Acidicapsa ligni: one gene and its partner. The protein of the gene in region 1 binds, or shares a complex with, the protein of each later gene. Links are inferred from orthologs where the notes say so. Each region holds a gene or a part of one and is shown on either strand. Other genes may lie near its edges. The genes, in order: OHL19_RS11000 and OHL19_RS00990.

Evidence for each region.
Region 2: the proteins of OHL19_RS11000 (region 1) and OHL19_RS00990 are in contact, whole or in part, in a cryo-EM structure (PDB 9DDO), measured with the Escherichia coli proteins. The link is inferred for Acidicapsa ligni from one-to-one orthologs.

The regions. Positions count from the first base shown.
Region 1 is NZ_JAGSYG010000003.1:118,704-133,264, reverse strand. What follows is about bases 7,159-10,137. They hold OHL19_RS11000 (ExbD/TolR family protein), read left to right. Parts: upstream 7,159-8,426; coding sequence 8,427-8,849; downstream 8,850-10,137. Other genes in these bases: tolB (Tol-Pal system beta propeller repeat protein TolB), read left to right, coding at 9,837-10,137; OHL19_RS10995 (TonB C-terminal domain-containing protein), read left to right, coding at 8,957-9,724; OHL19_RS11005 (MotA/TolQ/ExbB proton channel family protein), read left to right, coding at 7,692-8,426; recN (DNA repair protein RecN), read right to left, coding at 7,159-7,405. Also shown: hpnA (hopanoid-associated sugar epimerase), read right to left, coding at 1-834; OHL19_RS11030 (hypothetical protein), read right to left, coding at 875-1,303; adenosyl-hopene transferase HpnH, read right to left, coding at 1,300-2,442; shc (squalene--hopene cyclase), read right to left, coding at 2,501-4,507; OHL19_RS11015 (4-hydroxy-3-methylbut-2-enyl diphosphate reductase), read right to left, coding at 4,557-5,585; more of recN, read right to left, coding at 5,711-7,158; more of tolB, read left to right, coding at 10,138-11,198; peptidoglycan-associated lipoprotein Pal, read left to right, coding at 11,273-12,034; OHL19_RS10980 (tetratricopeptide repeat protein), read left to right, coding at 12,142-13,113; OHL19_RS10975 (2-oxoacid:ferredoxin oxidoreductase subunit beta), read right to left, coding at 13,187-14,242; OHL19_RS10970 (2-oxoacid:acceptor oxidoreductase subunit alpha), read right to left, coding at 14,246-14,561. UniProt on the Escherichia coli protein: Involved in the TonB-dependent energy-dependent transport of various receptor-bound substrates.
Region 2 is NZ_JAGSYG010000001.1:242,522-256,825, reverse strand. Bases 6,792-9,513 are described here. They hold OHL19_RS00990 (energy transducer TonB), read left to right. Parts: upstream 6,792-7,652; coding sequence 7,653-8,375; downstream 8,376-9,513. Other genes in these bases: OHL19_RS00980 (ExbD/TolR family protein), read left to right, coding at 9,406-9,513; OHL19_RS00985 (MotA/TolQ/ExbB proton channel family protein), read left to right, coding at 8,509-9,249; secF (protein translocase subunit SecF), read left to right, coding at 6,792-7,463. Outside these bases: OHL19_RS01025 (alpha/beta hydrolase), read right to left, coding at 1-831; Asp-tRNA(Asn)/Glu-tRNA(Gln) amidotransferase subunit GatC, read left to right, coding at 1,025-1,348; Asp-tRNA(Asn)/Glu-tRNA(Gln) amidotransferase subunit GatA, read left to right, coding at 1,424-2,887; OHL19_RS01010 (hypothetical protein), read left to right, coding at 2,975-3,742; preprotein translocase subunit YajC, read left to right, coding at 4,417-4,737; protein translocase subunit SecD, read left to right, coding at 4,792-6,414; more of secF, read left to right, coding at 6,507-6,791; more of OHL19_RS00980, read left to right, coding at 9,514-9,843; OHL19_RS00975 (ExbD/TolR family protein), read left to right, coding at 9,883-10,323; OHL19_RS00970 (tetratricopeptide repeat protein), read left to right, coding at 10,511-11,347; OHL19_RS00965 (SurA N-terminal domain-containing protein), read right to left, coding at 11,828-12,904; OHL19_RS00960 (DsbA family protein), read right to left, coding at 13,016-13,975; OHL19_RS00955 (S9 family peptidase), read left to right, coding at 14,109-14,304. UniProt on the Escherichia coli protein: Interacts with outer membrane receptor proteins that carry out high-affinity binding and energy dependent uptake into the periplasmic space of specific substrates such as cobalamin, and various iron compounds (such as iron dicitrate, enterochelin, aerobactin, etc.).

The DNA of each region.
Region 1 (14,561 bases):
CTCTTTTCGAAGGATACGTCCGGTGATGTTCTCTTCAAAAAAGGCGTAGGCTGCGGCCACAGCGAATGGAATCTGAACCGTAGGCGATGGGATGCCGGTGATGGCGGACATTTTGTCTAGAATCTGTTTCAGCGTGAGATTTTCGCCGCCGAGAATATAACGCTCGCCCGGGCGACCAACCTCAAGCGCGGCCACATGGGTTTTAGCCACTTCAGAGACATCGACAAGATTCAGGCCGGTATCGACGTAGGCTGGAAACTTGTGGTTGAGAAAATCCACGAAGATGCGCCCTGTCGGCGTAGGCTTGCTGTCATTTGATCCTACGGGCGTGGTCGGATTCAGGATCATCACTTGCTGGCCAGCACGGGCTGCTGCGATCGCTTCCTGCTCGGCAAGAAACTTGGAGCGCTTGTAATGACCGACCATTGAGGAAAGCGATACAGGCGTGTCTTCATTGATGATCAGGCCATCGGCACGAAAACCCATAGTCGCCACACTCGACGTATAGACAACGCGGCGTACGCCAGCTTCTCGGGCAAGTCGAAGTAGCTCGCGGGTACCATCCACATTGGCGCGGTACATCGATTTGGGATCGGGTATCCACAGGCGATAATCGGCGGCCACGTGCATTACCGCATCGCAGTCGGCGAGTGCGGGCTTGATCGATTCTGGATCGGAGAGATCGCCAGTATACGTCTCGCCGATGATGCCTTCGAGATTGGCGAGATTGCTACTTTTGCGTACGAGCAACCGAAGCGTAGCGCCCTGAGCGGCGAGTTCGCGGGCCACATGATGGCCCACAAACCCGGTCGCGCCTGTTAGAAAAACTTTCATGATTAGCTTTGCGTATAGTAGAACGCGACTGAATTATAAGTTAGTCCAGAGCCTCTGGATGCAGGGCGATATTGGTTTCGCCGGCTGCCTTCTTTTCGGCATATTTCTTGAGCCAGGCTTCCCAATGTTTGCCTGCTGCACGGTCTTTGCCGGTGAACTCGATCCTGGCGATTTCAGCGTAACTTGCTTTCCGTTTTTCGAGCGCATTCGAAGCGAAATATTGCACGTACGAATCCGCCAGCGACTTACCCGATTGACGATTGAAAATGTAAGCCTCAACCGTTTCGCCATTCTTGAACGTCAGCGAGATATCCCCGCGATAATCGAATGCCTTTTCAAGCGCATTCTGCAGATCGGCTTCGTTGGCTAATTCTGGGATCCAGCCTTCGAGGTTTTCGTAAGCACGGCCGTCTACTACTTCAAGTTCATCGACGTTCACAGGAGTTGCAGCGTGCACGGGTTGGCTCATGCGCGTGTCTCCTCAAGCTGGGCCACTTGCGGCGTGAGCGAGACGCCCTCGATCTTAACGAGGTGGCTACGCTCTGCCGTGAAGGTGGTGTGATTGTTGAGCAGATCGAGAGCACCCTGGTCTTTGTAGCTGGAGAAAATTGCAGCCTTGGCCATCGCGAAAAATCCACTCAACGAACCAAAGCCTGCGTTTACGGCAGTCGGTTCATAACCGCAACTTACCATGCAGTTAGCGCACTTGGGGTTGCCGCTGGCGGTGCCATATTCATCCCAGTTAGTCGTATCGAGCAGTTCCTGGAAGGTGTCGGTGTAGCCATCCTGGAGCAGGTAGCAGGGCTTCTGCCATCCGAAGATGTTATACGCGGGCGAACCCCATGCGGTGCACTCGTAGTTACGCTTGCCCATCAGGAATTCGAGGAAGAGCGGCGACATGTTGAACTTCCACGACTTCTTGCGGTTGGACAAAATGGCGCGGAAGAGACGGCGAGTTTTGGCGCGACCGAGGAAGTGCTGCTGATCCGGAGCCTTTTCGTAGCTGTATCCCGGCGAAAGTACGATGCCTTCAACGCCCATGGACATTACTTCGTCAAAGAAGCTGCGGACGCTGTTTGGATCGGTGCCGTCGAAGAAGGTGGCGTTAGTAGTGACGCGGAAACCACGCTTCACTGCTTCCTTGATGCCTTCGACGGCGATGTCGTAACCACCTTCGCGGCAGACGGACATATCGTGGTGCTCACGCTGGCCGTCGAGATGAACCGAGAAAGTCAGGTACTTCGAAGGCGTGAACTCGTGCAGACGCTTCTTGAGTTCGAGCGCGTTGGTGCAGAGATAAATGTACTTCTTACGCTCGACCAGGCCGTTGACGATCTCGACGATCTGCGGGTGCAGCAGCGGCTCGCCGCCAGGTAGCGAGACCATGGGGACGCCGCATTCTTCGACTGCATGGAAGCACTCTTCGGGGCTTAACTGCTTCTTGAGAATGTGTGGCGGATACTGCACCTTGCCACATCCAGCGCACGCCAGATTGCAGCGGAAGAGTGGCTCGAGCATCAGCACGAGCGGGTACTTCTTCTGGCCGCTCAGCCTCTTTTTGAGGATATAGCTTGCTACGGTCCACATCTGTGAAATTGGTACAGCCATCGTTCAAACCTCCTGTGCCCTTAGGGCGATCGTGCAAACCAGCTTAAGCCAACAATGATTAAGCGGCGCTTTCCATTGCCCGCTTGTAGGTCGTCATTGCCAGTAGCGGGAAGAAGTTGCGATACATGTGATAAGCAAGGTAGAAGACTCGCGGAAAACCTGTTCCGGTATAGAGCGCCTGATGGGTCGCACCTTCGCCGGTGGATTCGTCCCAGGAACCATCCGCCTGCTGGCGTTCCAACAACCAGCGGATGCCCTTGGCTACCGAGTCACTACGATTGTCACCAGCCGCTAATAAGCCCAGAATTGCCCAGGCAGTTTGCGACGGGGTACTTGGCCCGATGCCACGCGTAATTGGATCATCGTAGCTATTGCAGCTTTCGCCCCATCCACCATCGGAATTCTGAATCATGCGAATCCACTCGGCGGCTTGCTGGATCTGGGGTTCATGATTGTCGATACCCATCGCGTCCAATCCGCGCAGAACCAGGAATGTCCCGTAGATGTAGTTCACACCCCAGCGGCCAAACCAACTGCCGTCGGATTCCTGTTCGGAGAAGATGAACTGGATCGCCTTTTCGACACGCTTGTCTTCACGCGAAAAGCCGTACGTAGCCAGCATTTCAAGAATGCGCCCGGTAATATCTACGGTCGGTGGGTCCAGCATCGCGTTGTGATCAGCGAATGGGATGTACTGGAAGATCATCTTGGTGTTGTCTTTATCAAAGCTGGCCCAGCCGCCGTTTTTGCATTGCATGGCAAAGAGCCAGTTGATAGCACGTTGCGAAACATCGTACTGATAACGCTCACGCGGATTCTCAACCTTGTTCAACGCCAACAGCACTTGAGCCGTGTCATCGGTATCGGGATAGAACTCGTTATTAAATTCGAAGTACCAGCCACCCGGCTCCGCATTGGGGACTTTAACCGACCAGTCGCCCTTGTGACGGACTTCTTTGGAGAGCATCCAGTCGGCGGCCTTGAGCATGCGCGCATCTGTGGATGGCACCCCAGCTTCCCCTAGAACGAAGACTGCATACGCGGTATCCCATACCGGAGACATACAGGGCTGCATACGGAAGGTTGGCTCAGAGTAATCCGGAATACCCGCGTCCTCGATGCCAAGCTTTTCAAACTCATCGCGGGCGCGAATAACCTGAGGATCGTCATCGGAGTAGCCCAGGCAACGCAGTGCCACAATCGCGTTCAGCATGGCGGGATAGATAGCACCCAGGCCGTCTGACATTTCGAGGCGTTCGAGCATCCACTTTTCTGCCTTACGCAGGGCCAGCTTGCGTAAGGGACGGATGTAAACAGCCTCTACCCAATGAAAAGCCCGATCGGCGATGAGGAAGAAATTGCGCCAACTAACAAGCTTCTTGCGATCCATGCGCAGACGCAGATTGGCATTCTCGCGACCACCGACAAAAAGCTCATCAATTCCCTGCTCTGCTGCAATCTTTTTGAAGGGCTTTTTGGCGTAAATGATCGAGAGTGGAACCAGGATTGCTCGGGACCAGGAAGAGATCTCGTAGATATTGAAGTAGAACCAGTTCGGCGCAAGAACAATTTCCGGCGGGATAGCAGGAACAGCGTCGTAGTCGTATTGGCCAAGTGCGCAGAGGTAGATCTTGGTAAAGGTGTTGCACTCGACTACACCACCGCTGGCCAGAATCCACTCTCGGGCACGAACAAGGATAGGATTGTCCGCAGACATCCCCATCAGCTTGCAGGCGAAGTAGCACTTCACTGCAAGCGAGATATTTCCGGGCGCGCCGGGATAGATGCTCCAGCTTCCATCGGCGTTCTGATAACGCAAAATCTCAGTCAACGCACGTTTCATTTTGCCTGGATCACCGCTTTCAAGCAGCGTATGCAGGAAAATATAGTCAGCCTCAAGCATCGAATCTGCTTCGAGTTCAGCAGACCAGTAGCCGTCGGGATGCTGCTCCGAGAAGATGTAATCGCACGAACGAGCCACCGCTGCGTCCACCTGAGAGATGTCCGCGTCGATGCGGCCAAACCGTGGTGCAGCGGGCTTTACGTTGGCTTCAAATTTACTCATGCGTCTCAGTTTCGTCTGGCTCTACAAGTGTCCCCGAATGCGGAGAGTTCTAGCGGACTGGAATCGACTGGGCGCCGTTCGCGCCACCGATAGCTTGGATGATCTCAGGCGGCAAACCGAAGCGCACATTTTCCGGCATAACTTCAACTTCTTCGACGCTGGAATACCCGTTTTGTTGCAAATAATTGATCACATCCTCGACTAGAACTTCCGGTGCGGAGGCTCCGGCTGTCACGGCAACGGAATTCACGCCCTCCAGCCACTTGGGATCAATTGCTGCGGAGTTATCAATGAGATACGCCTGAGTGCCGAGGTTGTTAGAAACTTCGACCAGGCGATTTGAGTTCGAGCTGTTGGTCGAACCAACAACCAACACCAGATTCGCTCCGGGGGCAACGTTGCGCACGGCAACCTGACGATTCTCAGTGGCGTAGCAGATGTCCTGCGTATGCGGCCCTACAATGTTTGGGAACTTTACCTTAAGGGCGTGAATAATATCGCGCGCCTCGTCGAGAGAAAGCGTGGTCTGCGTCAGATAGGCGACACGATCAGGATCGACCACGACCAGCGCTTCAACCTCTTCGACGTTGGAAACAACCTGCGTCGCTTCAGGAGCTTCGCCCAGGGTGCCTTCGATCTCATCGTGATCGCGATGACCGACGAGCACGAGCGAGTAGCCCTGCTTGGCGAACTTGACGGCTTCGACGTGAACCTTGGTCACGAGTGGGCAGGTGGCATCAATCACCTTAAGACCGCGTGCTTTACTGGCTTCGCGGACTGCAGGGGAGACACCGTGCGCACTGTAGATCACACGCTGGCCGGCTGGCACTTCTTCAATTTCGTTGACGAAGATTGCGCCCTTTTCTGCCAACTCGTTGACCACAAATCGGTTGTGGACGATTTCGCGGCGGACGTAGATTGGCGCGCCGAATGTTTCGAGCGCAATTTTGACAATGTCAATCGCACGAACTACGCCAGCGCAAAATCCACGAGGCTTGAGCAACAGAACGCGTTTTTGAGCCGCGCTGCTATCCGCGCGGCCAACGTTGGGAAGAGATTCCTGAGCTAAGAGTGTCACTCTCTGAGTATACCAATTAGTGACTCCCCTTCCCATCAGGGAAATGTAATAGGGGAATTCAAGCAGCCAATGGTCGTTCTAAGCGGTTGAGCGGGAACAGGTTGCGATCGGCGGGATACTGACGGTCAGCGGCTGGCTTCAATCATCTGACTGGCGTGCCGCTGGCTGGCCTCAGTAACTACTGCGCCACTGAGCATACGGGCAACTTCTTCGACCCGCATACGGTCATCCAGCAAACGAACCTGGGTCTTGGTGCGGCCGTGATCTTCGCGCTTTTCAAGCAGGAAGTGTTGATCTGCGAACGCTGCAATTTGCGGAAGATGGGTGACGCACAGCACTTGCTGGGCCTGGCTGAGTGTCTTGAGTTTCTGCCCTACAGCCTCTGCGGCGCGACCACCGATGCCGATATCGATTTCATCGAAAACCAGTGTTCTGGGTGCGACTGGCTTGCTGGAGCGTGTTGCGGCAGGCTTGCCGGTTCCCTCTTCGACAGTAACTTTGAGCGCCAACATGACGCGGCTCATTTCGCCGCCCGATGCGATCTCATGCAATAGCTTAAGTGGCTCGCCGGGATTAGTGGCAATGCGATACTCCACGGAATCCCAGCCATGAGAAGCCCATGCTGATTCGTCTGACTGCGGGGCGATGGTCACGGTGAATTGAACCTTCATGGCCAGGTCGTTGATCTGCTTCTCGGCAAGGCGCGCCAACTTCCCTGCTGCTGCCGAACGCAATCCACTCAAGGCCTGCGCTGCCGTCACGTACTTTGCGCGTGCATCTGTCAGGTCTGTCCGAAGCTGCTTTAGAATTTCGTCTCTATCCTCAACCTCGGCGAGCTTTGCGGCGACTTCTGCTCCAAAAGCGATTACTTCGTCGATGGTGCTGCCGTACTTGCGCTTGAGCCTGTCGAGAACAACCAAACGATCTTCGATTTCAGCCAGCCGGTCAGGGGATGCGTTAATTTTCTCGGCATAATCCCGCAGGGTATCGCTAAGGTCGTCCACGATGGCGCGGGCAGAGGTAAGTTGTTGCACCGCATCGGTAAATTTGGCATCGTAGCGGGCGAGCTCTTCTACGCTTCGCAGAGCGTTACGCAGAGACGACTCGGCAGAGGTATTGCCCTCGTAAAGCTGGTCGAATGCGCCCATGGCTGCTGCATAAAGTTTTTCGGCATTGGCCAGTACGCGCTTTTCGGTCTCTAACTGCAGGTCTTCGCCTGCGGCGAGCTGAGCTGCTTCGATCTCTTTTTTCTGATAGCTCCAAAGATCGACCATTCGAAGGCGGTCTTGTTCGCCCTGTTCGAGCTCAGCTAATTTTGCGGCTGCCCCGCGCCAGCGCGTGTAGGCTTCGGAGACGGTTGTCGATTCAAGGCTGGCGAACCGGTCCAGAAGAATTCGCTGCTGTACCTGGTCGAAGCTGCTCAGAGTTTCACTCTGCGCGTGAACCAGTGCGAGTTCAGGAGCAAGTAACTTAAGTACCGCGACCGTTGCGGGCTGGTTATTTACAAAGACGCGGCCTTTGCCTGTAACCAGAATCTCCCGGCGTAGAATGATTTCCGATCCGCTCCCGTCGATGCCATTTTCTTCTAGAATCGAATCTGCTGTCGCCGTTGCCTCGAAAACGCAGGAGACCACGGCCTTATCAGCGCCATGGCGGACTACTTCGGCTGAGGCTTTACCGCCCATGAGCAGGGCAAGCGCGTCAACCAGGATCGATTTGCCAGCGCCAGTTTCACCGGTGAGTAAATTTAGCCCCGGGCCGAAGACGGCTATGGCGTGATCAATGACAGCATAATTTTCAGCGCGCAGTTCGACGAGCATCGTTAAACCATTCTCCTGCATTTGGCCTGAAGTGTAAGGACGTCATACCAGTTGGCGAAAAATGCAGGATTCCGTGCGCAGCATACCATGCGGCAGCCCTGCTATTCGCTCAGAACACCGGCACAAGTGGCGACCGGAACCTTGTTAGCAACTTGGGGTAGTGCTACTTCATCTGCTAGCTTCATAGACGAGGTACACGCCGATTTTAGCCGCTGCCCTTGCCCTTTTTCTCCAGTCAGACGCGCCGCCTCCCCCTCCCACGCAGGGATCCAGCGCGATCGTTGAAATGCTCTCCAACAGCGGACCGGTGGCCCTAGCGGTGCTGCTCGTGCTGGCGATTGCCAGCGTTTATTCCTGGACGCTGATTTTTGGCAAGATGAGCACTTTCTCCAAGGCCACAAAACAGAGCCGCCGCTTTATCCGGACCTTCCGCAAAGCTACGCGCCTTCAGGAAATTGCCGCCAATACCGGTGACTACGCGCCGAGCCCGCTTGCATTGGTTTTTGAGGAAGTTTATGAGGCCTACAAGCGCCAGACTGGCGGCTACGGTCCGCCGCGCAATGTTGCTACGTTGGAGCGCTCTGCTCAGACTGCAAGCAGCGAAGCGGTTACTCGGCTTGAACAGAGACTGACCTGGCTGGCGACTATTGCTTCCACCAGCACATTTGTCGGCCTCTTCGGCACCGTTATGGGCATTGTGGATGCGTTTCACGGCCTGGGGACCGCCGGTTCTGCTACCCTGCGTGCTGTCGCGCCTGGAATTTCAGAAGCACTCATCACCACGGCTGCGGGCATCTTCGTCGCTGTGCCTGCCGGCATCGCTTACAACCAGTTCGCCGCTCGGCTGCGTGTTTTTGCGTCGGGGATTGATGACTTTGCGCGTGAACTTCTGAATTCTCTGGAAGAGATTCCACAGCGCGGCGCGAACCAGCCACCTCCTTCCCAGGGAGCGCGGGCAGGTGATCCTCGTTCGACAGACCCTCGCTCGACAGATCCGCGGCTCATGGAACGGGAGGTCTAAATGGCCTTTACGGGCAGCAACGGGCGCACACAGACATCGCTGGCCGAGATCAACATCACGCCGCTGGTCGATGTGGTGTTGGTATTGCTGGTTATTTTCATGCTTGCCGCACCAGTGCTGCAGTCGGGCATTGAAGTTGCTGTGCCCAAAACACGCACGGTCAAGGAGATCACCGAACAACGCCTGGTGGTTACCATAGCCAAGGATCAGACGGTTTTCCTGGGCGATAAGCCGGTGAATATCCACGAATTGGCGACGCAACTGCATCAATCCGGCGTAGATCCCGCTCACCAGGTGATTTATCTACGAGCGGATGAGCGCGTTCCTTTCGGCGCGTTTGCCTCGGTCATGGATTCTGTTAAACAGGCTGGCATTACCAACATCAGCATCGTTACCCAGCCACTCGAAACCAAGTCCAACTAGTAGATCTTTACCAACAGAAACAGGTCAGGAGCAAGAAGCTGCAGGTCAGCGAACAACTCGAGCCGGAATTCCTACGGGAGCCTATCGGCAAGCCGATGGTGAAGGCCGTGCTTTTCCATGGTCTGCTCGTGGGACTTGTTCTGGGCTATGGTTTTTTGAATGGGCTGTTTCCTCACAACACCTGGGGAGGGGCGACCGAGGGTGCGATCGCCGTGCAGCTAGTCAGCAGTGCCCTGCCTCTGCCTGCAGACCACAAGCCGAACGATAATGTACTGGCAACTGAAAAACCCAGCGAAGCGCCTGCGCCGCCCGCGCCTAAAGCACAGCCCACGGTAGACGAAAAAGCGATCCCCATCCCGTCAAAGATCGAGGCTCCTAAAAAGCCAGCGGCAAAAAAGCAGGAAGCCAGCAAAATACCCGAGCCTAAGCCGGTGGTTACCAGCAAGACTCCACAGCGCCAGCCAACACCGCCCAAGCAGGACAATCGCGCGCAATATGGCGAGCAGTCTTCAAGCGCGATGCAGCGCACGGCTCAGCCTGGCACTACGACCGTGGGAGCAACCAGCGTGACAGCATCGCCGGGCAGCCGGGGATTTAACTACCCGTGGTACATCCAGAATATTCAGCGAAAAATGCAGCAGAATCTCTATCGAGGCGAGGTTGATCCGCGGACGCCGGTAGGCTCCCGCACCTATATCACCTGGGTAATTCGCCGCGATGGCACTGGAATGGAGGCCAAGCTGGATAAATCCAGTGGTAGTCCCACTCTGGATCGAGCCTGTCTTAGAGCAGAACAGAGAGTTGACACTTTTGGGCCCCTTCCTTCACCACCAAGTGATCCACCGCCCAATGTCTCCTATTATTGTGAGTACTGAGTGTTATGAAATTCACGCGTGATCTGGATACAACGGTCGAAACAAGTTGTTTTTTGAGCTCCAGTCGAACGCAGCAGTAACCCTGTATTTTTGAGGAAGAGGACTGAACCGCATGACTGCAATCCTTCGCAAGCTTCCCCGAGCATTTTCTTGTTTTTTGCCTCTGCTCGCATTTGCAGTCAGTCTCCCTGTACTGCATGCGCAGGATTGGATTCGGACTGGCAGTAACCTCACCGATCAGCGTATCCGCATCGCGGCAGCCGATTTCAAACCTGTTGGTTCTGATCCGCAGACGCCATCGCTGAAGTCCACGTTTGACGCGACACTTTATAACGACCTGTCGAATGCTGGCATCTTCGACATGGTTTCAAAGAGCCTGATTCCGCCGGTTACGCCGGGCGCTCCTCAGGAAATCAATCTGCCGCAATGGGCAGCCGATCCGGCTAACGCGTCGATGGTCGCATTTGGAGCGCTATCTTCTACCAATGGCCGCCTGAGCGTCTACGGCTGGGTATTCGATGCCAAGAACCCAGGCAGTCCACAGATCCTGGGCAAGCAATACAACGAAACTGCCAACCAGGATAATGCCCGTTTGATTGCACACCGCTTTGCCGACGAAATTATCGCCCGTCTCGGAGGCGGTCTGAACGGCATTGCCGAGACCAAACTCTACTTCGTCAGCGCACGTACCGGCTCCAAGGAAATATGGGTGATGGATTACGACGGGCAAAATCAGCACATCGTAACCAAGCAAGGCAGCATCTCTCTATCACCGCGCATTTCGCCGGACAACAGCAGGCTTGCATTTTCGACATTGGGCAAAGAAGGTTGGACGATCCGCATGTTCTCGATGGACCTCGGGCGGACGGTGAGCTACCCTGCGGGCGTGGCGGGCGGCAGCAATCTTTCGCCTGCATGGTCTGGCGATGGATCCAAGATCGCTTTTTCGTCATCCCGTTCGGGAGACCCTGAAATATGGATATCGGATAGCAATGGCGGCAATCTGCGTAAAGCCACCTCTATCCGCGGTCCGGATGTTTCGCCAACTTGGAATCCGAAGACCAATTCTCAGATCGCCTGGGTCAGTGGGCGCACCGGTCTGCCGCAGATTTACACTATGGATGCGGATGGTACAAATATTCAGCGTATGACGGATGGTGGTTATGCCATCTCACCTTCGTGGTCGCCGAACGGGCAGTTTCTCGCATTTTCCTGGAACCGGAAATACGGCCCCGGCGCTCCCGGCGGACAGGATATTTATGTGATGGATATCGCATCCAAGCGGTGGCTGCAACTGACGCATGAGGCTGGTAGCAATGACTTTCCCAGCTGGTCCCCCGATGGCCGCCATGTTGTATTTCAACGCGAGATTGGCAAGCAGGTCGAAATCTGGACTATGCTGGCAGATGGCACGGAACAGCACCAACTAACACACTCTGGCAAGGACTCTATGCCAAACTGGAGTTGGAAGTAATTTCGGTTCCGGAGTAGGTTATCGGCGCCTTGTATGACAAACAGATTTACAAATTTCGTTGTAAGGAGAAAAACTTGAACTCCAAATATCGTGCTTTCAACCGCACAGCTACGGCCTTAATCCTGCTCATGGCTACATTCGCAGTGATCGGATGTGGTAAAAAGAAATCCTCCTCGTCCAATGCCGCACCACCGCTCTCAGGGCCCCCCCCCACGGCACAGTTGACCGCAACTCCTTCTACGATCACCGCTGGCGATCAGGTTGTGCTTTCATGGCGCGCCACGGATGCGACAAACGTCTCTATCGATGGCATTGGCGACGTCCCCAGCTCTGGCGTCAAGACGGTCACTCCAACTACCTCGACCAGTTACCATCTGATCGCGCGCGGCGATGGCGGGTCGGCAGACGCAACTGCGCGGGTCACGGTAAATGCAGCCCAGATGGCTGTTGCAGTACCGCAGGATTCCTCGGCGTCAAACATGACGGCGGACGAGCAGTTCAAAGCCAGCGTACAGGATATTTTCTTCGACTATGACAGCTACGATGTACGCCCGGAGAACCAGGCCGCTCTTTCGAAGGCCGCCGCATACCTGGCGACAAACTCTCGCATTCACGTCTTAATCGGCGGGTACTGCGATGAACGTGGCTCGAATGAATACAACCTGACTCTGGGTCAGAGCCGTGCGAACTCGGTCAAGCAGGCATTGGTTCAGGCCGGTATCGCAGCTGATCGCCTCCGCATTGTCAGCTACGGTAAAGAGAAGCCATTCTGCAGCGAATCTACCGAAGAATGCTGGCAGCAGAATCGTCGCGCCGGCTTCTCCATCGACAGGTAACGAAATCGCAATTGGCCACTCCATAGTTACAATGAACGAACGACGCGGCAACCTGGATACAAATCCGGTTGCCGCTATCTCCTTCACAAACAGAATGTGAGAATCTGATGCAATTAATCGATCACCGACGTATCTGGCGTTATCGCTTTGCGGCTCTGCTTCTTGCGGTGCTGTTTATTGTGCCTCGCCCTGCACACGCAGCTTCCAAGGAAATCATTGAGCTGCAGACTCAGGTGCAGCAGTTGCTTGACATGGTGCAGCGTCTCCAATCCACCGTAGATTCGCGCTTCGGACTGGTGCAGCACCTGGTGGAACAGAGCACGGACAGCGTGAATCAGATGAATGCTACCGTCGCCACGATGCAGCAGAAGCTGAATGCGCAGAATGAATCAACCAACGGCAAGCTGGATTCGGTCTCCGGCCAGGTGCAGTCGCTGAATGACTCCCTCGATGAGATGAAGACTCGTATCGCAAAGCTCGACAAACAGCTTCAGGATATTCAGTCTCAACTCCAGAATGTACAGGCGCAATCCACTGCGACAACGGCGACCATGCCAGGTGGCATACCGCCTCAGCAACAGGGCCAGCCAAACGGAGGTCAACCTATGGGCGGGCAGCCGATGCAGGATGGCGGAGGAGCGCCGAATCCCGGCATCCCCGACGCTGGAGCATCTCAGGCTCCGCCGCTTCAAGAGACATATCAGAGCGGCCTACGCGATTACAACGCCGCAAAGTACGATCTGGCTTTCTCCGAATTTGGCGATGTACTGCACTATTATCCGCAGGATGACCTGGCTGGAGATGCGCAGTTCTATGTCGGCGAGATCGCTTATCGGCAACAGAAATATAAGGACGCAGTCAAATCCTACAATGCTGTTCTGGAGAATTTTCCAGGCAACCGCAAAGCACCCGCAGCCCAGCTTCGCAAAGGTCTTGCTCTGATTCAACTGAACCAGAAGGACGCGGGCGTCCACGAACTACGCTCCTTGATTCAGCGGCATCCGCAAACTCCGGAAGCCCTACAAGCGCGAAGCAAACTGAATGCACTCGGAGTACGCATCACCCCCGCTACGCGATAGCTTTATTTTGTAATTTAAGCAAAGAAAGAGCCCCGCATTCAGCGAGGCTCTTTTCTTTTTGGGTGAAGAAATACTACTGCAGGCTGGCCATTACTTTATCCAGTACTTCTCTTGAAGGCCGGATAACGGATTCAGGCAGGGAGCTCAACGGCTGATCGACCAGGTTAAGCTGATCGGTGAAGGTTGGTTTCTGGGTGTCGACGTAGAAGATACCGGTCAGCACCTCACCTTTTTCATGCGCTTCCATGAGAGCCTTGACTGAACCGATTTTGTCGGTTGGATCATAGTCCTCGCGGATCTTACGCAGACGCAGGCTGGAACCGTCATGCATGCGTACATCAAGCGTCGTACCGTGATCGTACTCGACCTCGATATCTTCAAAGCTCGGAACGAACCCTAATTCATTGATGGGCTCGTCGTGCTCCTGCATGAACTTGTAGCTCTTGGTAGAACCCTCGTGGTCGTTGAAGGTCACGCAAGGGCTGATTACGTCCAGCATGACCGTACCCTTATGCGCGATAGCGGCCTTGAGCATGGTCAGCAACTGCTTCTTATCGCCGGAGAACGAGCGGCCAACAAAAGTAGCGCCGAGTTGGATGGCCAGTGAGCAGGTGTCGATGGGAGGCAGATCATTGATGACGCCTGTCTTCAGCTTGGAGCCGAGATCAGCGGTCGCAGAGAACTGGCCCTTAGTGAGACCATATACGCCATTGTCTTCGATGATGTAGATCATCGGGAGATTGCGGCGCAGCAGGTGAACAAACTGCCCCATGCCGATAGAGGCCGTATCTCCGTCGCCAGAGACGCCCAGCGCCTTCATCGTGTGGTTGCCGAGGATAGCTCCAGTTGAAACTGAAGGCATACGCCCGTGCACACTGTTGAAGCTGTGCGAACGGCTCATGAAGTAGGCAGGGCTCTTGGAAGAGCAGCCAATGCCGGAAAGCTTCATAAGGCGCTCTGGCTGTACACCCATCTCAAACATGGCATCGATAATGCGCTCGGAGATAGCGTTATGCCCGCAGCCTGCACAGAGAGTTGTCTTGCCGCCTCGATATTCAAGAACCGGCAGACCCAGACGATTAACCTTTGGCCCCGGAGTGATCGGTGATGTTGCTGTCGCTGTTGCCATGGATTAGAGGCCCTCCTTGGTGACTAGTTCGTCGGTCACCGACTGCGCATCCATCGGCAGTCCGTTGAAGTGCAGAATGCTGCGCAGCTTTGTCACTTGCTCCGCAGCCAGATCCAGCTTGAGCAGACTGGCCAATTGCGCATCGCGATTCTGTTCGACTACATAAATACGCTCATGCGAAGCTACAAACTCGTGTACCTCATCGGTAAAGGGGTAAGCCCTCACGCGGAGGTAGTCTACGTCGAGATCGTAGTTCTTTTTGATTTCGTCGAGAGATTCGGTAATCGCATAGTGCGAAGTGCCGTATGCGATGATGCCA
Region 2 (14,304 bases), on another replicon or contig:
GTCATCCGGCGGGTCGAGATGCCCCGAAAATCCGCGCAGAGAATACAACGCCAGTGAATCTCCCGCGCGGGCGAAATCTCCCATGCCGCTGAAGATGCCAAGCGCCGCCGGCATAGGCAGCCCCGACTGCTTGAGTTTGACGGCAACTTCCCCAGTGAGAATCGCGCCCGCAGAGGTGCCGTAGATCACAATCTGCTCCGGCTTATGCGTTTTGAGCAGTTCGCGATAGACCGCAATGGAATCGTCAAGCGCCGCCGGGAACGGATGCTCGGGAGCGAGACGATAAAGCACCGCAATCACCTTGATTTTGGCCATCCCCGCCATGGGAATCGTCTCGGTATAGCTGCCGGAGTCCGAGTTGAACCCCCCGCCGTGCAGGTTCAACAGAACCTTGTCTTTGTTGGCCGCAGGCAGGTCGGCAGGCACAATAATTCGCACCGGAACCCCCGCGATTTTTTCTTCCGTTAGCTCGGCTGGATAAAGACGGAGCCATTCCTTGCTCGCGCCCAGTGCCCATTTGTCCGTGCCGGCGCGGCGCTGAGCGAGCGGCTCGTGTGGATCGGCGTCCGACATCGGTTCCGAGAGCCAGTAGCGAGTCTGGCGGCTGAGATAGCTCGGAACAGGAACGATACGCGTAACGTGAGCACGCCCCTGATCGTCGATAAAGCTGGAGTCACGCTGCGGAGCATCCGCCGCCGTAGTCGGCTGATGGGCAGGCAGCGGAGTAGTAGCCGGTTTTTCCGGAGCGGCCGCTGGCTGCTGCGCACCGTAAAAAACCGCAGTCGAAAAACTCGCCGCAAACAGGAGTGTCAGAGAGGAAAGATGGCGCATTGGAAACTCCATGGAATTGATTCGAGAGGAACTGGTGTGCGCTTGCCTTTATCATTACAGAACGCGATCAAGATAGCAGATCACACCTGGATTAAGATTAAGAATCTCCCGCCCAGACTCCACCGCCATCAGCTGCTGCCGGCACACCTTCTATACTTACTCTTGAAAAAGACTTTCACAACGGTGAGTGCCGATGAGCGCAGATGTTTCGATCGAAGAAGTAGAACGGGTAGCCGAACTGGCCAATCTGGACCTGGAAGCGGACGAAAAGCCGCGCATGCAACGCGATCTCAACGCGATCCTGGGATACGTTGCGCAACTGAGCGAGCTGGACACCAAGGGCATTGAACCAATGGCCCAGGTAAGCGACTTGCTCGATTCCATTCAAGACGCCGGGCACGGTGCGGAACTGCGGACAGACGCGCTGCGGCCCTCTCTCGACCGGACAGCGGTGATGAGCCAGGCTCCGGACACCGATGGGACATTCTTCAAAACGCCCAAGGTAATCGAGCGATAGAGATTAAGAACCACGAATCCGGATTCAAATCCGGGAACCAATCCGCGATCAAATCAGGGATCAAGAGACATCCAAATGACTGAGACGACAAGCACAGAACCATTGGTTGAGAAGCCTGCAACGATCGCCGCGCTACGCGCAGGCATTGCCTCAGGCACGACAAAAGCGACCGCGCTGGCGGAGCATTATTACGCGCGTATTGAGGCGCATAATCCTCTGTTGAACGTGTACCTTTCGCTCACCAAAGAGCGAGCGCTACAGCAAGCGGAGCGCGTCGATGCGCTCGCGGCAAAGGGCGATCCGTTGCCGCCTCTGGCAGGCATCCCTCTCGGCATCAAGGACGTGCTGGTCACCAGGGGCGCTCCGGCAACCGCAGGTTCCGCGATCCTCAAGGGCTATGAACCACCCTACGATGCCACTTCCGTAGCCAGGTTGCAGGCCGCAGGCGCAGTTTTGCTGGGCAAAATCAACTGCGATGAGTTTGCAATGGGCTCGTCCAACGAGAACTCGGCCTATGGCCCGGTGCGCAATCCCGTAGATACCGACCGCGTTCCCGGTGGATCGAGCGGCGGATCTGCTGCTGCCGTCGCTGCGAACCTCGCCGTCGCCACCCTGGGCACAGACACCGGCGGCTCGATCCGCCAGCCAGCCAGCTTTTGCGGCGTCGTCGGCGTCCTGCCCACCTACGGACGCGTCTCGCGCTACGGACTCATCGCGTTTGCATCGTCGCTGGATCGCGTCGGCCCGTTCGCGGGCAATGTGCGCGACGCCGCGGAGATTCTCGGCGTGATCGCCGGGCATGATGCGAGTGACGCCACCAGCTCCCGGCTGCCGGTCGGCGATTATGTGGCGGAGTCGGACAAGGACGTAAAGGGCCTGAAGATCGGCATCCCCCAGGAGTATTTCGGCGAAGGTCTGGACCCGGAAGTTCGCGCCGCCGTCGAGACTGGTATCGACGCCCTGCGAGCGGCTGGCTGCGAGATCAAACCGATCAGCCTCAAGCATACGAGCTATGCAATCCCGACCTATTACCTGGTAGCCACCGCCGAAGCCAGCGCCAACCTGGCTCGCTTTGACGGTGTGCGCTACGGCTATCGCTCGCCCAGGGCCACCAACCTCGCATCGATGTACAAGCTGTCACGCGAAGAGGCTTTTGGACCCGAAGTGAAGCGGCGCATTCTGCTCGGCACTTACGCGTTGAGCGCCGGATATTACGACGCGTACTACAAGAAGGCGCAGCAGGTCCGCCGCCTGCTGGCGGAAGAGTTCCTGACCGCATTTGCAGGCGTGGACGCGATTGTCACGCCCACCGCTCCGACAGCCGCATTCAAGCTGGGTGAAAAGACCGACGATCCGCTGGCCATGTACCTGGCGGATATCTACACAGTCACGGCAAGCCTCGCAGGAATCTGCGGTGTAACCGTACCCTGCGGCGCAACCTCCAGCGGATTGCCCGTAGGCATGCAGGTGCTGGCGACTCACTTCGGCGAGGGAACAGCCTTTCGTGTAGCGCGGGCCGTGGAAACCGCACAGGCCTGACAGGGCAGAGCTAAAAATCAGCTCGCCAATAGGCGAAGAAAAAGTCCGATTATTTGGGAGCAGAATGCGCGTAATATCGGTGCACATATGCTCCCAAAACTGTTTTTGAAACTGCTGCCGGTATTCCTCGCGGCGTGCCTGTTTTTGTCTTCGGACATGGATGCCGCAGCGCCGCCGAAAAAGCCCCATACCGTGGTGCTCAGCTCGGTGAAGCAGGTGCCGTATTCGAAGACCGGCGACCCAGCTGGCGCTGGCCCGGACGAAAGTTCTCTAAGAACGCGCGCGTTGCTGATCGACGGTCGTATCAGTGAATGGACCACCGGCGATGCGCACGATGTAACCGACCGTAGCTTTGTCGTCCGCCGCGCGCTGCGCATTAACGACAACCTGCCCGGCGACGCCAAGCCTGCCGCCACCTCCGCATCTGCCTCCGCCACCGGAGACAAACCGGCAGGCGCGCATTGGGTCTGGCAACGTGGCCCCTGGCTGCTCGTCGACCGGGTAACAGGCCATGTGACAGCCCTGAAGCTGCCGGACTACGACCCCGGCGCAAGCCAGATGGCCTGGTTTCGCGACTACGCGGCTTACTGTGGCATTACAGCAACAGGCAAGAGCCTGTATGCCATCGTCGCCCAGGTTTCAATCCGCAAGCCGGTACTCGCAAAAAAACTCTCCGAATACGATGCCGCAAATCACCCCTGGCCCGTTTGCGGCCTGCCGGAGTGGCAGCGAGACCCGCTGAAAGTAACCTTTCACCCCGCCGGTCGAGACGCGGTAAGCTTCGATGTGGTTGGCGGATCGGCAGTGCTCGTTGAGGATGGAGACGAGACTCCCGAGACGCCCTCCAAGCCTTAATCTGCACAAAAGACAATAAAAGCTGTTGAAATCCGCAGGCAGCTCAGTGCAATGAAAACCTATCTGCGATGAAAACTGCAACAGAAACAGGGCATTCCATCTCTCGCGGTTGACCAGGGAAACAGAATGCGGCCTCCAGAATTCGCCACATTGCGCCGGAAGAGCATCTTCTTTTCCCTTGGAAATGGGAAAATTACCTGGCTTTTCATGCACTGCGCCCGGCCAAAATTGAGTTATTCATAAGGGATGTATCAAGGCGCGGACGGAAGTTAATCCTCCGGGCACAAAATCTGACCCGGAATTAGGGCTATTTTGACAGCGGGCGCTCCGCCCCTGTCTTATAGAGCCTACCGGTTTGCTAGACTGATTGCGATGCTGTAATGGCTGGAAGGTTGCGCATTTTCTGTAGGCAGCCTGAAGGCGCAGCATTAAGTGCAAAGCGGTGTCGAACAGGAAGCAGAAAGCAGTTGGGCTGCTGCTGCGGGTTGGCAGATCGGCAGTGACCGACGTGCCGGGATTGTCTGGAACGGGGAACTCGCGTTCAAAACAACCCTCGGCGACCATTCCCGGAGACAAAAATTTACCGAAGGTAGCGGGCCTTTAGGTCGGACGCTCCTGTGGCCAGGCCGGTTACATTAACCAGTCGGCCGGATAGATGAAGGGATTTTGTGTTGATGAGTTTTGCGATGTTGGCGGGTGGATTTAATTTCGGCCCGGGCGGTTCGGGTTTCTCTCTCCTTTTGCCAGTGCTGATGATTGGCGTGGTTTATCTGATGATGATTCGCCCGCAGCAGAAAAAGCAGAAGGTGTGGGCGCAGATGCTGTCCGATCTGAAGACCGGCGACCGGATCACCACGACAGGTGGCATTCGCGGCACAATTATCAGCATCAAGGACGACGCATTGACCCTGCGCATCGCTCCCGACGGCATCAAGATTGAGGTGGTGAAGAGCTCCATAGCTTCCGTAACCACCCAGGAAGAAGGAAGCAAGTAGCTACAATCGACGGCTGAATTAGCCGCCGACATTGTGCGTACTGACGATATAACCATGAAGAAAAATCTGAACGGCAAGATTGCAATTATCTTTGGCGTCCTGTTGGTATGCCTTTACGGCATCTTTGGCATTCCCAAAGGTGTAACGGGAGCAGCCATCACGAGTGCGATCACACAACGCATTCATCTGGGGCTCGATCTGCGCGGCGGCGCCCATCTGGTGTTGCAGGTGCACGTGAAGGATGCTGTAAGAGCGGACGCAGACAATACCGTGGCCCGCATCGAGCAGGATTTGCAGACGAATCATCTGACGTTCACGCAGGTGGTTCCGAATCCGGATTCCCCGCATATCATCACGGTTTCCGGCATCGACCCAACCAAGTCCAGCGATGTTCGCAATGAACTGAGCGACCGCTACGGCGTGGAATACGACATCGCAAGCCTCAGCGGCGGTAACGGCTTCACTCTTACCATGAAGCCTTCTCTACTGGCCGATCTGGAATCGAAGGCGGTTGATCAGTCGATCGACACCATTCGTGACCGCGTAGACCAACTAGGCGTAAGCGAGCCCGAGATTCAACGCTACGGATTGGGCGAAAACCAGATCCTCGTTGAGCTGCCGGGCATCGACAACCTGGACCGCGTAAGCGACATTATTCAGTCCACCTCGCGCCTTGAGGTGCATGAAGTGACTGGTGATCCGCAGGGCTATGCCAGCGAGCAGGAAGCATTGACCAGCGTGAACGGATCGCTTCCTCCGGATGAGTTGATACTCCACGGAGACAGCCAGGGCATCACTTCCGACTCCCAGGATCACGTCTTCCGGCTCAAGCGCGTTTCCATCGTCGGTGGACGCGACTTCCGCGACGCGAGTGCGATTGACTCCAGCGACACCGGCCGTCAGGGCGTGAACTTCGTGCTGACCAACGCAGGCGGAGAGCGCTTCTACGACTACACCTCCACGCACATTCACACCTACATGGCGATCGTTCTCGGCAGCCGTGTAAAGAATGTAGCCATCATCAACGGCGCGATTCGGGACAACGGCCAGATTGAAGGCCAGTTCAGCAAAGAGCAGATCGAGACGCTTTCCTTCACCCTGCGTACAGGCGCACTTCCGGCCAGCATCACGCAGCTTGAGGCGCGTACCGTTGGAGCTTCGCTCGGCTCCGACTCCATCAAGCAGGGAGTTGTAGCTGCCGTAGCAGGCATGCTGGCCGTCATGGTCTTCATGCTGATCTACTATCGAGGCGCGGGTATCAATGCGGATCTCGCACTCTTCCTGAACCTCGTGATCCTGCTCGGATTCATGGGCTACAGCCACGCTACTCTCACGCTGCCGGGCATCGCCGGAGTCATCCTGACCATCGGTATGGGTGTCGACTCCAACGTGCTCATCTTCGAGCGTATTCGCGAAGAGATGCGCGCGGGCAAAGGTCCTGCGCAGGCCGTGGATCAGGGCTTTGCTCATGCATGGATCACGATCGTCGATACGCACGTAACGACCATCGTTTCGGCAGCGATTCTGTTCATGTTCGGCACCGGTCCGGTAAAGGGATTTGCCGTCACGCTGACGTTCGGTCTGTTGGCGAATTTGTTCACCGCTGTCTTTGTTTCACGCGTGATTTTCGACTCGCATGTGAATCACAAGCTGGCAGGTCAAAAGCTCTCGATTTAGTGACTCGGCGAGTTGGTAGTTAGGTAAGTTAGCGGGGCGGCAGCGAATCTGGAACTGCCGTTCCGCCAAGAGATTGGGAAGGTATAGGAATCGTGGAACTCTTTCACAATGCAAATATCGACTGGCTGGGGAGGAAGTGGTATTTCCTCGGCTTTTCATTGATCTTCAGCGTGGCCGGCCTGATCTCCATGGGCCTGCATCTGGCGCATACCGGCAGCCCTGTGCCACTGGGCGTCGACTTCCGCGGCGGCACGCAGGTTCTGGTGCAGTTTCAGAATGATCCCGACGTAAACCAGATCCGCAAGGCAACTGAAGCTGCAGGCGTCAACGCGAAAATCGTCAACTATGACACCCCTGACAAGCGCGAGATGCTGATCAGTCTTCCTGAGCAATCCGATGCATCCGTGGATTCAGGACGGAAGCAGATCGTGGACGCGCTGCAGGCCCACTACGCCAATCATGCGACTGTCGTGAGGGTTGAGTCCGTCGGGCCAACCGTCGGGCAGCAGTTGGAGAAGCAGGCTGGCCTGGCGACGCTCTATTCGCTCATCGGCATGCTCATCTATCTCTGGTTCCGATTCGAGCTCATCTACGGCGTGGCTGCTGTTGTCGCGGTCTTTCACGACACGCTCATCACCGTCGGCTTCTTCGCTTTGTTCGATAAGGAGGTAAGCCTCACCGTCATCGCGGCCATCCTCACGCTTGTCGGTTATTCGATGAACGATACGATCGTTGTCTTCGACCGTATTCGCGAGAACCTGCGCCTGTCCCGTCGTGAGAGCCTCACAGACGTGGTAAACCGTAGCATTAATCAGACTTTGAGCCGAACTGTGCTCACTTCCGGATTGACATTCCTTACTGTGCTCGCGTTATATCTGTTTGGCGGCGAAGTATTGCGTGGCTTCTCATTCGCATTGGTCGTAGGCATTTTGATCGGCACGTATTCCTCTATCGCGGTCGCCGCTCCCATGCTCGTGGCCTATCAGGGATGGCGTGGCAGCAAGGGGAAGGCCGCAGTTTTGCCTTCAGCCAAGCGCAGCAAAGCATAACTTGCCGCATATGCAGGCCTCGTAACTTGCACTGTTTTAGCAGCATGTTTTGCAGTGAATGGGTCGTTCTGATATAGGTGAAACACGCTTATCTCAGCGCGGGATTGAACCGGTGAAGTGGCCGGGAACAAAATTGGAACCGTCGGTGTCTAAAGTTTAGAGAACCTAATACGAGATTCGAGGTCGGCCATGTTTGAAGATTCAACGTTCGAATCCAGCAACCGGATCAAAAAGAGAAACCCCTGGGTGATCGCCACATTTGCGATCAACATAGGAATCCTCGCCGGCGCGATCATATACCCTTTGATCAATTATGAGGCGCTGCCCAAGGCCTCGTTGGTTACGTTGCTGACGGCTCCTCCACCGCCGCCACCACCGCCGCCACCACCACCACCGGATGTTCCGCATCCGCAGGTGAAGCCTCAGTTGATGAACAATGAATTGATGGCTCCCACCAAGATTCCCAAAAAGATTGTGCAGGTTGAGGAAAAAGAAGCTCCTCCATCCACGAGCTTTGGAGTTGCCGGTATGGAAGGCTCAGCAGGCGGCGTAGCTGGCGGCGTAATTGGTAGCGTTTTCGGCACCGGTCCTGCGAAGCCAGTCGTCAAGCAGGAGCCTCCCAAGAAGGTCAACATCTCTCAGGGTGTCGCTACCGGATTGCTGATGCAGAAAGTTCTGCCCGTTTATCCAGCGATTGCAAAGGCAGCCCGCGTTCAGGGAACGGTCGTCCTTCAGGCGTCCATCTCCAAGACCGGTGGGATTATCAATTTACGCGTTCTGAGTGGACCTGCAATGTTGCAGCAGGCCGCAATGGATGCCGTGAGAAATTGGCGCTACAAGCCGTATCTTCTCAACGGCGATCCCGTTGAGGTAGAAACTACTGTCAACGTTGTCTTCAGCCTGGGTGGCTGATGCACTTCCTGGGTGACTTCGCGTCTAATCTGAAGTCACCTTCGCAATGTCCTGAATGTGCACCGACAACGGACGCATTCCCCTCGGTAGTTACTTACGCAGCATAGAACGCACCCCCAGGAGGAACGATTCAGTGATTCTCGCTCAATTTGCACATCTCGCCTCACACCCGATCAGCCTTGCCATGTTCCAGGACGCAGCCGCAGGCCCTGACTTCAGCCTCGTTGGTCTCTGGACCAACATGGGTTACTTCGCCAAGGGCATCGCAGTCGTGCTCTTCATCATGTCCATCTGGTCTCTCGCGGTCATGATCGATCGTTACCTTTACTTCACAGCAGCCCGCAAGCAGTCCCGCGAGTTTGCTCCTAAGGTCGCTGGCGCTCTGAAAGACAGCAAGCTCGATGAAGCGATCAAGATCGCCGATCGCAGCAAGAAGTCGCACCTTGCAGAAGTTGTCACTGCCGGTCTCCAGGAGTTCAAGAGCTCTGGCGGCGCAGTCAACGAAGAGACCATCGAGAGCTCCAAGCGCGCTCTTGAGCGGGCTGAAGCCATCGTGCATGCCAAGCTGAAGCGCGGTCTGGGCGTTCTCGCCACCATCGGCGCGACGGCTCCATTCGTTGGTTTGCTCGGTACGGTTATGGGTATTTTGAACGCCTTCCAGCAGATCGCAACCCAGAAGTCTTCGGGTATCGGTGCAGTCGCAGGCGGTATTTCAGAAGCCCTGGTAACGACCGCATTCGGACTGCTCGTGGCTATCCCGGCAGTTATGACCTTCAACTACTTCAGCGGACGCGTGGAAGCCTTCGACGTCGAGATGGATAACTCATCGAGCGAGCTGGTTGACTACTTCATCAAGCAGAGCCACAAGCGCTAAACCCGCCTGCGGACTGCCGAGCCGATACAAGTCATGAGCGGGATTCTCTTGCAGGCAGGGAAGCAAACACTTCCCTGCCGGCGTTTCTCAGAGACGATGCGTGACTCGGCTCGATGAAGAGCGATCAGATTTCATCGAAAGGCGTGGAGCACATACATGGGCATTTCAGTACGCAACGAAGGCGCCAAGGTTAACTCGAACATCAACGTCACCCCCATGGTGGACGTAATGCTCGTGTTGCTGATCATCTTCATGGTCATCACTCCGATGCTCCAGAATAAGGTCAACGTAGATCTGGCAAAGACAGATAATCCACAGCCCATGGCAGATGCGGATAAAGAAGACGCGATTGTCGTTGCCGTGACCCGCGACGGTACCGTCTATCTTGGGCAGGACAAGGTCGCGCCCTCCGAGCTTGGGGGCAAAGTACGCGACAAGCTTGCCGATAAGCCCGGCAAGGAGATCTTCGTACGTGCCGATGCACGTGCCAAGTATCTTGATGTTGAGAACGCGATTGATGATGTCCGCACCGCGGGCGTCGAATCTGTCGGGTTGCTGACCGAAAAACGGCAGACACCCGGGGCACCAGAGTAACCCGCGATACTACCGGGACAAATTCAGGGAGTTTATGACATGGCAATGACAGGTGGGTCTGGTCCTGGAGGAATATCCTCCGACATTAACGTAACGCCGCTGATCGACGTACTGTTGGTTCTTTTGATCATCTTCATGGTCATCGTTCCAGTCGTACCGAAGGGTCTGGACGCGCTGGTTCCCCAGCCGCCTAAAGATCCGCAAAAACAGCAGCCAGATAACGATCGCGCCATCGTGGTGTCAGTCCTGCACTCCAATGGTTCGACGGTTGCATACAAGATCAATCAGGACGACGTCGCCCGTGGAGATCTTCTGGCCCGGTTGACAACGATCTACTCAAATCGCGCAGAACGTGTAATGTTTATCAAGGGCGATGACGAAGTGAATTTCGCACAGGTCGCGGATGTGATCGATATTGGTCATGCTGCCGGTGTAGATCACGTTGGATTGATCACCCCCAAGATCGCTGCAGGACAGTAGCAGAGTAGCCCTTACCTAGTAGGCAGGGCTGCTTTTTTCTTGCTCTGCGCACCGAAAACGATGCGCAAAGCAAGTCAACCGGAATTATGCTCATATGTCTGGATACGGATACTCCCATCCGCTTCAGCCGCGCGGAGACACCAGGCGCGATAAAGCTGGCGACGACTCGAAGGAGAAGGATACGAACATGAATCGAATCGCACGTCTGCCGGTGCTAGCGGCTGTCCTGGTCGCCATGATGGTTTCGATGACCGGATGCGACCGTCTGAAAGCCCGGGACCAACTCAACAAGGGAGTAGAAGCGTTCAAGGCCGGAAGGTATGAAGCCGCTATTCACTTTTTTCAAAATGCCGAAAATCTGGACCCGAAGCTTCCGACCGCGAAGGTATTTCTTGCCACGGCCCTCTCACAGAATGTCGTACCAGGATTGACTTCTCCTGAAAATATGAAGACGGCTCAACAGGCCATCGACACATATCAACAGGTGCTTACAGATGATCCCACTGACATCAACAGCCTCAAGGGCGTAGCCAGCCTTTACTTCAACACCAAGCGCCTCAACGAAGCTAAGGATTGGCAGAAGAAGGTCCTAGCCGTTGATCCCAAGGACCCTGAAGCGGCCTACACCGTCGGCGTTATCGACTGGACGCAGGCACACGAAAACCTTCTGAAAGCATTACCCGCTGGCGTGAATGACGACGGTGTGGGCAATGTAAAAGCGATGGTAAAAAGCACTTGCTCTGAAATTCAGAAGCAGAATGGCCCGCTCGTAGAAGAAGGTCTGAAGTACCTCAATCTGGCCGTTCAAAATCGCCCCAATTATGACGACGCAATGCAATATCTAAATCTCGTCTATCGCCGCAAGGCAGACGTAGATTGTGGCGATGAAGCAGCCCGTAAGGCAGATGTCGATTCCGCAACGGACTGGAGCCACAAGGCTATGGGCACCCGTAAGGAAAACGAAGCAAAGAAGGACAAGGGCCCCGGCGGCATCGTTATGGATTCAAGCGGAAACATGAAGTAGCAGCATTCATCAAACGTATCAACGTATCGATCAAGAGAGCCTCCCGATTGGGAGGCTCTCTTGCATTTGGCCGAAGACACTAGATCACCAGCCCTAGATCTACAGATAGATATTGATATTGGCCGGAAATACCCACAGTCATAACCCACAGTCAACGCAATACCACGACCAGCAATGGTACTGCCGTTGTTTTCCTGCCCAGGGCTATAGACCCATGAACGTATAGATCATGAACGAAAGCGATGACCCCTCACCTGCGAGGGAATCGGCATGAGACTATAGCGTGGCTTGTACGGAGGGCGGACTGGACTGAACGGGCTGGCGGGAGCCAGGACCCGCAATCGACACCGGCTGTAGGATACGAGCGAAGCAGGCGGCCCCAGCAAAAGAATGCAGCAGAAGACAATCAGAAGAATCTGAACGAGGTATACGTCGCGATCACAAACGGTTTAAGCCGAAGGCGCAACCACAGCTAAGTCGTTAGCTTGCGCCTTGTTTCAGGATCTGCTCAGCATAGTAATTGTGAACCTTGGAATCGTTGTGGAGCATTTCGTAATAAGCGTTCTGCAGTAGCTGCGCATGACTATCGCGCAGAGTCTGGCGAATGGTCTGTCGTGTTCGCGGGTCCGTGATTTCTCTTTGGCCTGCCGGGCTTTTCTGTATGAGCATATAAAGGGCATAGCCAACAGTCTTGCGGCTGGAACCCTCCCCCTGCGTGATAGGAAGCACGTCTGTTGTCTGCCCCGCCTTTAGTTTGTCTATCGCGGCAAATACTTCAGGGTAAGTACTTCGAACAGAGGACTCATAAACGGGGCCAACGTCCCCGCCATTGTTGGCAAACTGATCCTCTGAGTAGTTCATTGCCAGAGAGGCAAAGTCGTCGCCGCTATCGAGACGATTGCGCAGCATCTGTATCTTTTTCTTGGCGTCCGCGTCGTTCATCGCCTTGCTGTTTTGGAGGTTGCTGACCTGCTTGGCCGGCTGGTTGGTAACGACAATTTCGGCCAGCCGATATTGCGGCTCAATCAGGTTGAACTCCGCCTTATGCACCGTATAGTAGTCGCTGATTTCCGAGTCCGTGACGTTGATCTTGGATTCGATTTCTTTATTGATCAGCTTGCTCTTGGTGATCGTACGCCGGATATCGCGCTTCAGTTCTTCGAGGGTGAGATTCTTTGCCTTGAGCTGGCTCTCAAACTCTTCCTGCGTATAGGGCGCTTTGAATTCAGTCAACTTGGCATTGACTTCTTCATCCGTAGCCACAAGATTCAGCTTCGCTGCTCGCTGCTGTACGATCTCGTCATCGATCAAGCCGCGCAGGATATTGAGGCGCACTATCGCGGCCTGCTCCGGTGAGGGAGCCTGCGGAGTTTGCCCCATACTTTGCTTGTAAAGGCGGTCGACATCCGCCTGCACGATCTGCTTGCCGTTGACAGTAGCCATCACTTCCGGCGACGGAGCCTGGTGGCAGCCGATAACGCCAACGGAAAGCAGCCCCGCGGCGAGAAAGAGCACGGGTACATTGCGAATTACAGAAAACTTCAAAGCTTGCGCCAACCGAACATCTCCTGGCTGGCAACATTTGATGGCGCAGCCTCAGGCAATCAGGATAAACCCCAGCCCCCGTTACAGAAAACTGGGAGGTTTCTATTTCCCGGAGCTATCTTCCTACTGCCCTAAACCAGGGGCAGGAGTCGGAGTAGTTGCCGGAGGCGGGGGAGGTTCAATCCCGGCTGCGCGTAAGGCACGATCAATCACCATCCAGACCTGCTCAGCGGGCAGCGCACCATTAATGTGCTCACCGTCGACGAAGAGGGAAGGCGTACCGTCCACGCCGAGGCTCTCAGCCTCTTTCATAGACGCGCGAATCGCTGTTTCGTCCTGCTTTTGCAGGCACGCATCCAGTTTGGCCGCATCGAGAGAGAAGATTTTCCCCTGCTCGCGCGCGATCTTGTCGAGCTCTACAAAGCTCTTTTGAGGATTGCGATCTTCGCCCGTGACCTCCTGGCCGTGAGCGTGCAGATAATCCACGTAGCCCCAATAAGCCTTGTCATTCTGATCGGCGATGCAGCCGGCGTTGACCGCAGCATGCATGGCCCAGGGGTGTAAATCGGTCAGCGGATCGTCCTTGTAGATAAAGCGAACTTTATCCTTGTAGCGCTCCAGGGTCAGAGGGAAAAGCTCCTGATGCATGCGCGCGCAGTAGGGGCATTCCAGATCGTCAAAATTGATGACCGTGACCTTGGCCGCCGGGTTACCGCGAATTGGGCGCTTGTCGACTGGAATATTCGATGCAGGAATATTGGCGAGGCTGAAGGTCTCCAGCCGGGCAAGGGAGTTATTGTCCGTAGAAATCAGGAAGTCCGTGCTCGTCGTGCGTGCTCCGCGAGAGATGGTAATTTGCAGAGTGTCGTAGCCAGGGATCGTGCCTGCCTTGCGCGCTCCCAAGGTCACGTTGTACTCCGGCGGCACGTTGAATTGCGAGCGAACGAGCACCTCAATTTTGCGAGCTAATACAGGATCTTTTACGCTGTTCGCATCTTTCGTCTCCTGCGCTTTGCAGCCTACTGCAATCGCAAAAACAAAAACTATCGATAACAAAGCTAATCGGGACGGGACAAAACGCACGTAAGAACCACCTTTCTTTCCCTTTTATTATCGCAGCAAGGGCGTTTTATGGCATTTCACGCCATTTTCGCCAGCCAGAAGCCCCGCAAATATTGCTCTCCAGGAAGCAGGCAAGGGATGCTAATCTCTGGCCATGCCTGAATTTACGTTGTCTCGATTCGTCTACCGCGGCCTGCTGGCTTTCGGATTGGTTGCTGCGTTGCTTCCCTTGAATATCTTTGCTGACACACCGGCCAAGCGGACTATTTCGCTGGACGATCTAGCCAGAATTGCGCGTGTCGGCAGCCCGGTCATCTCTCCCGACGGAACATTGCTGCTCTATTCCGTCT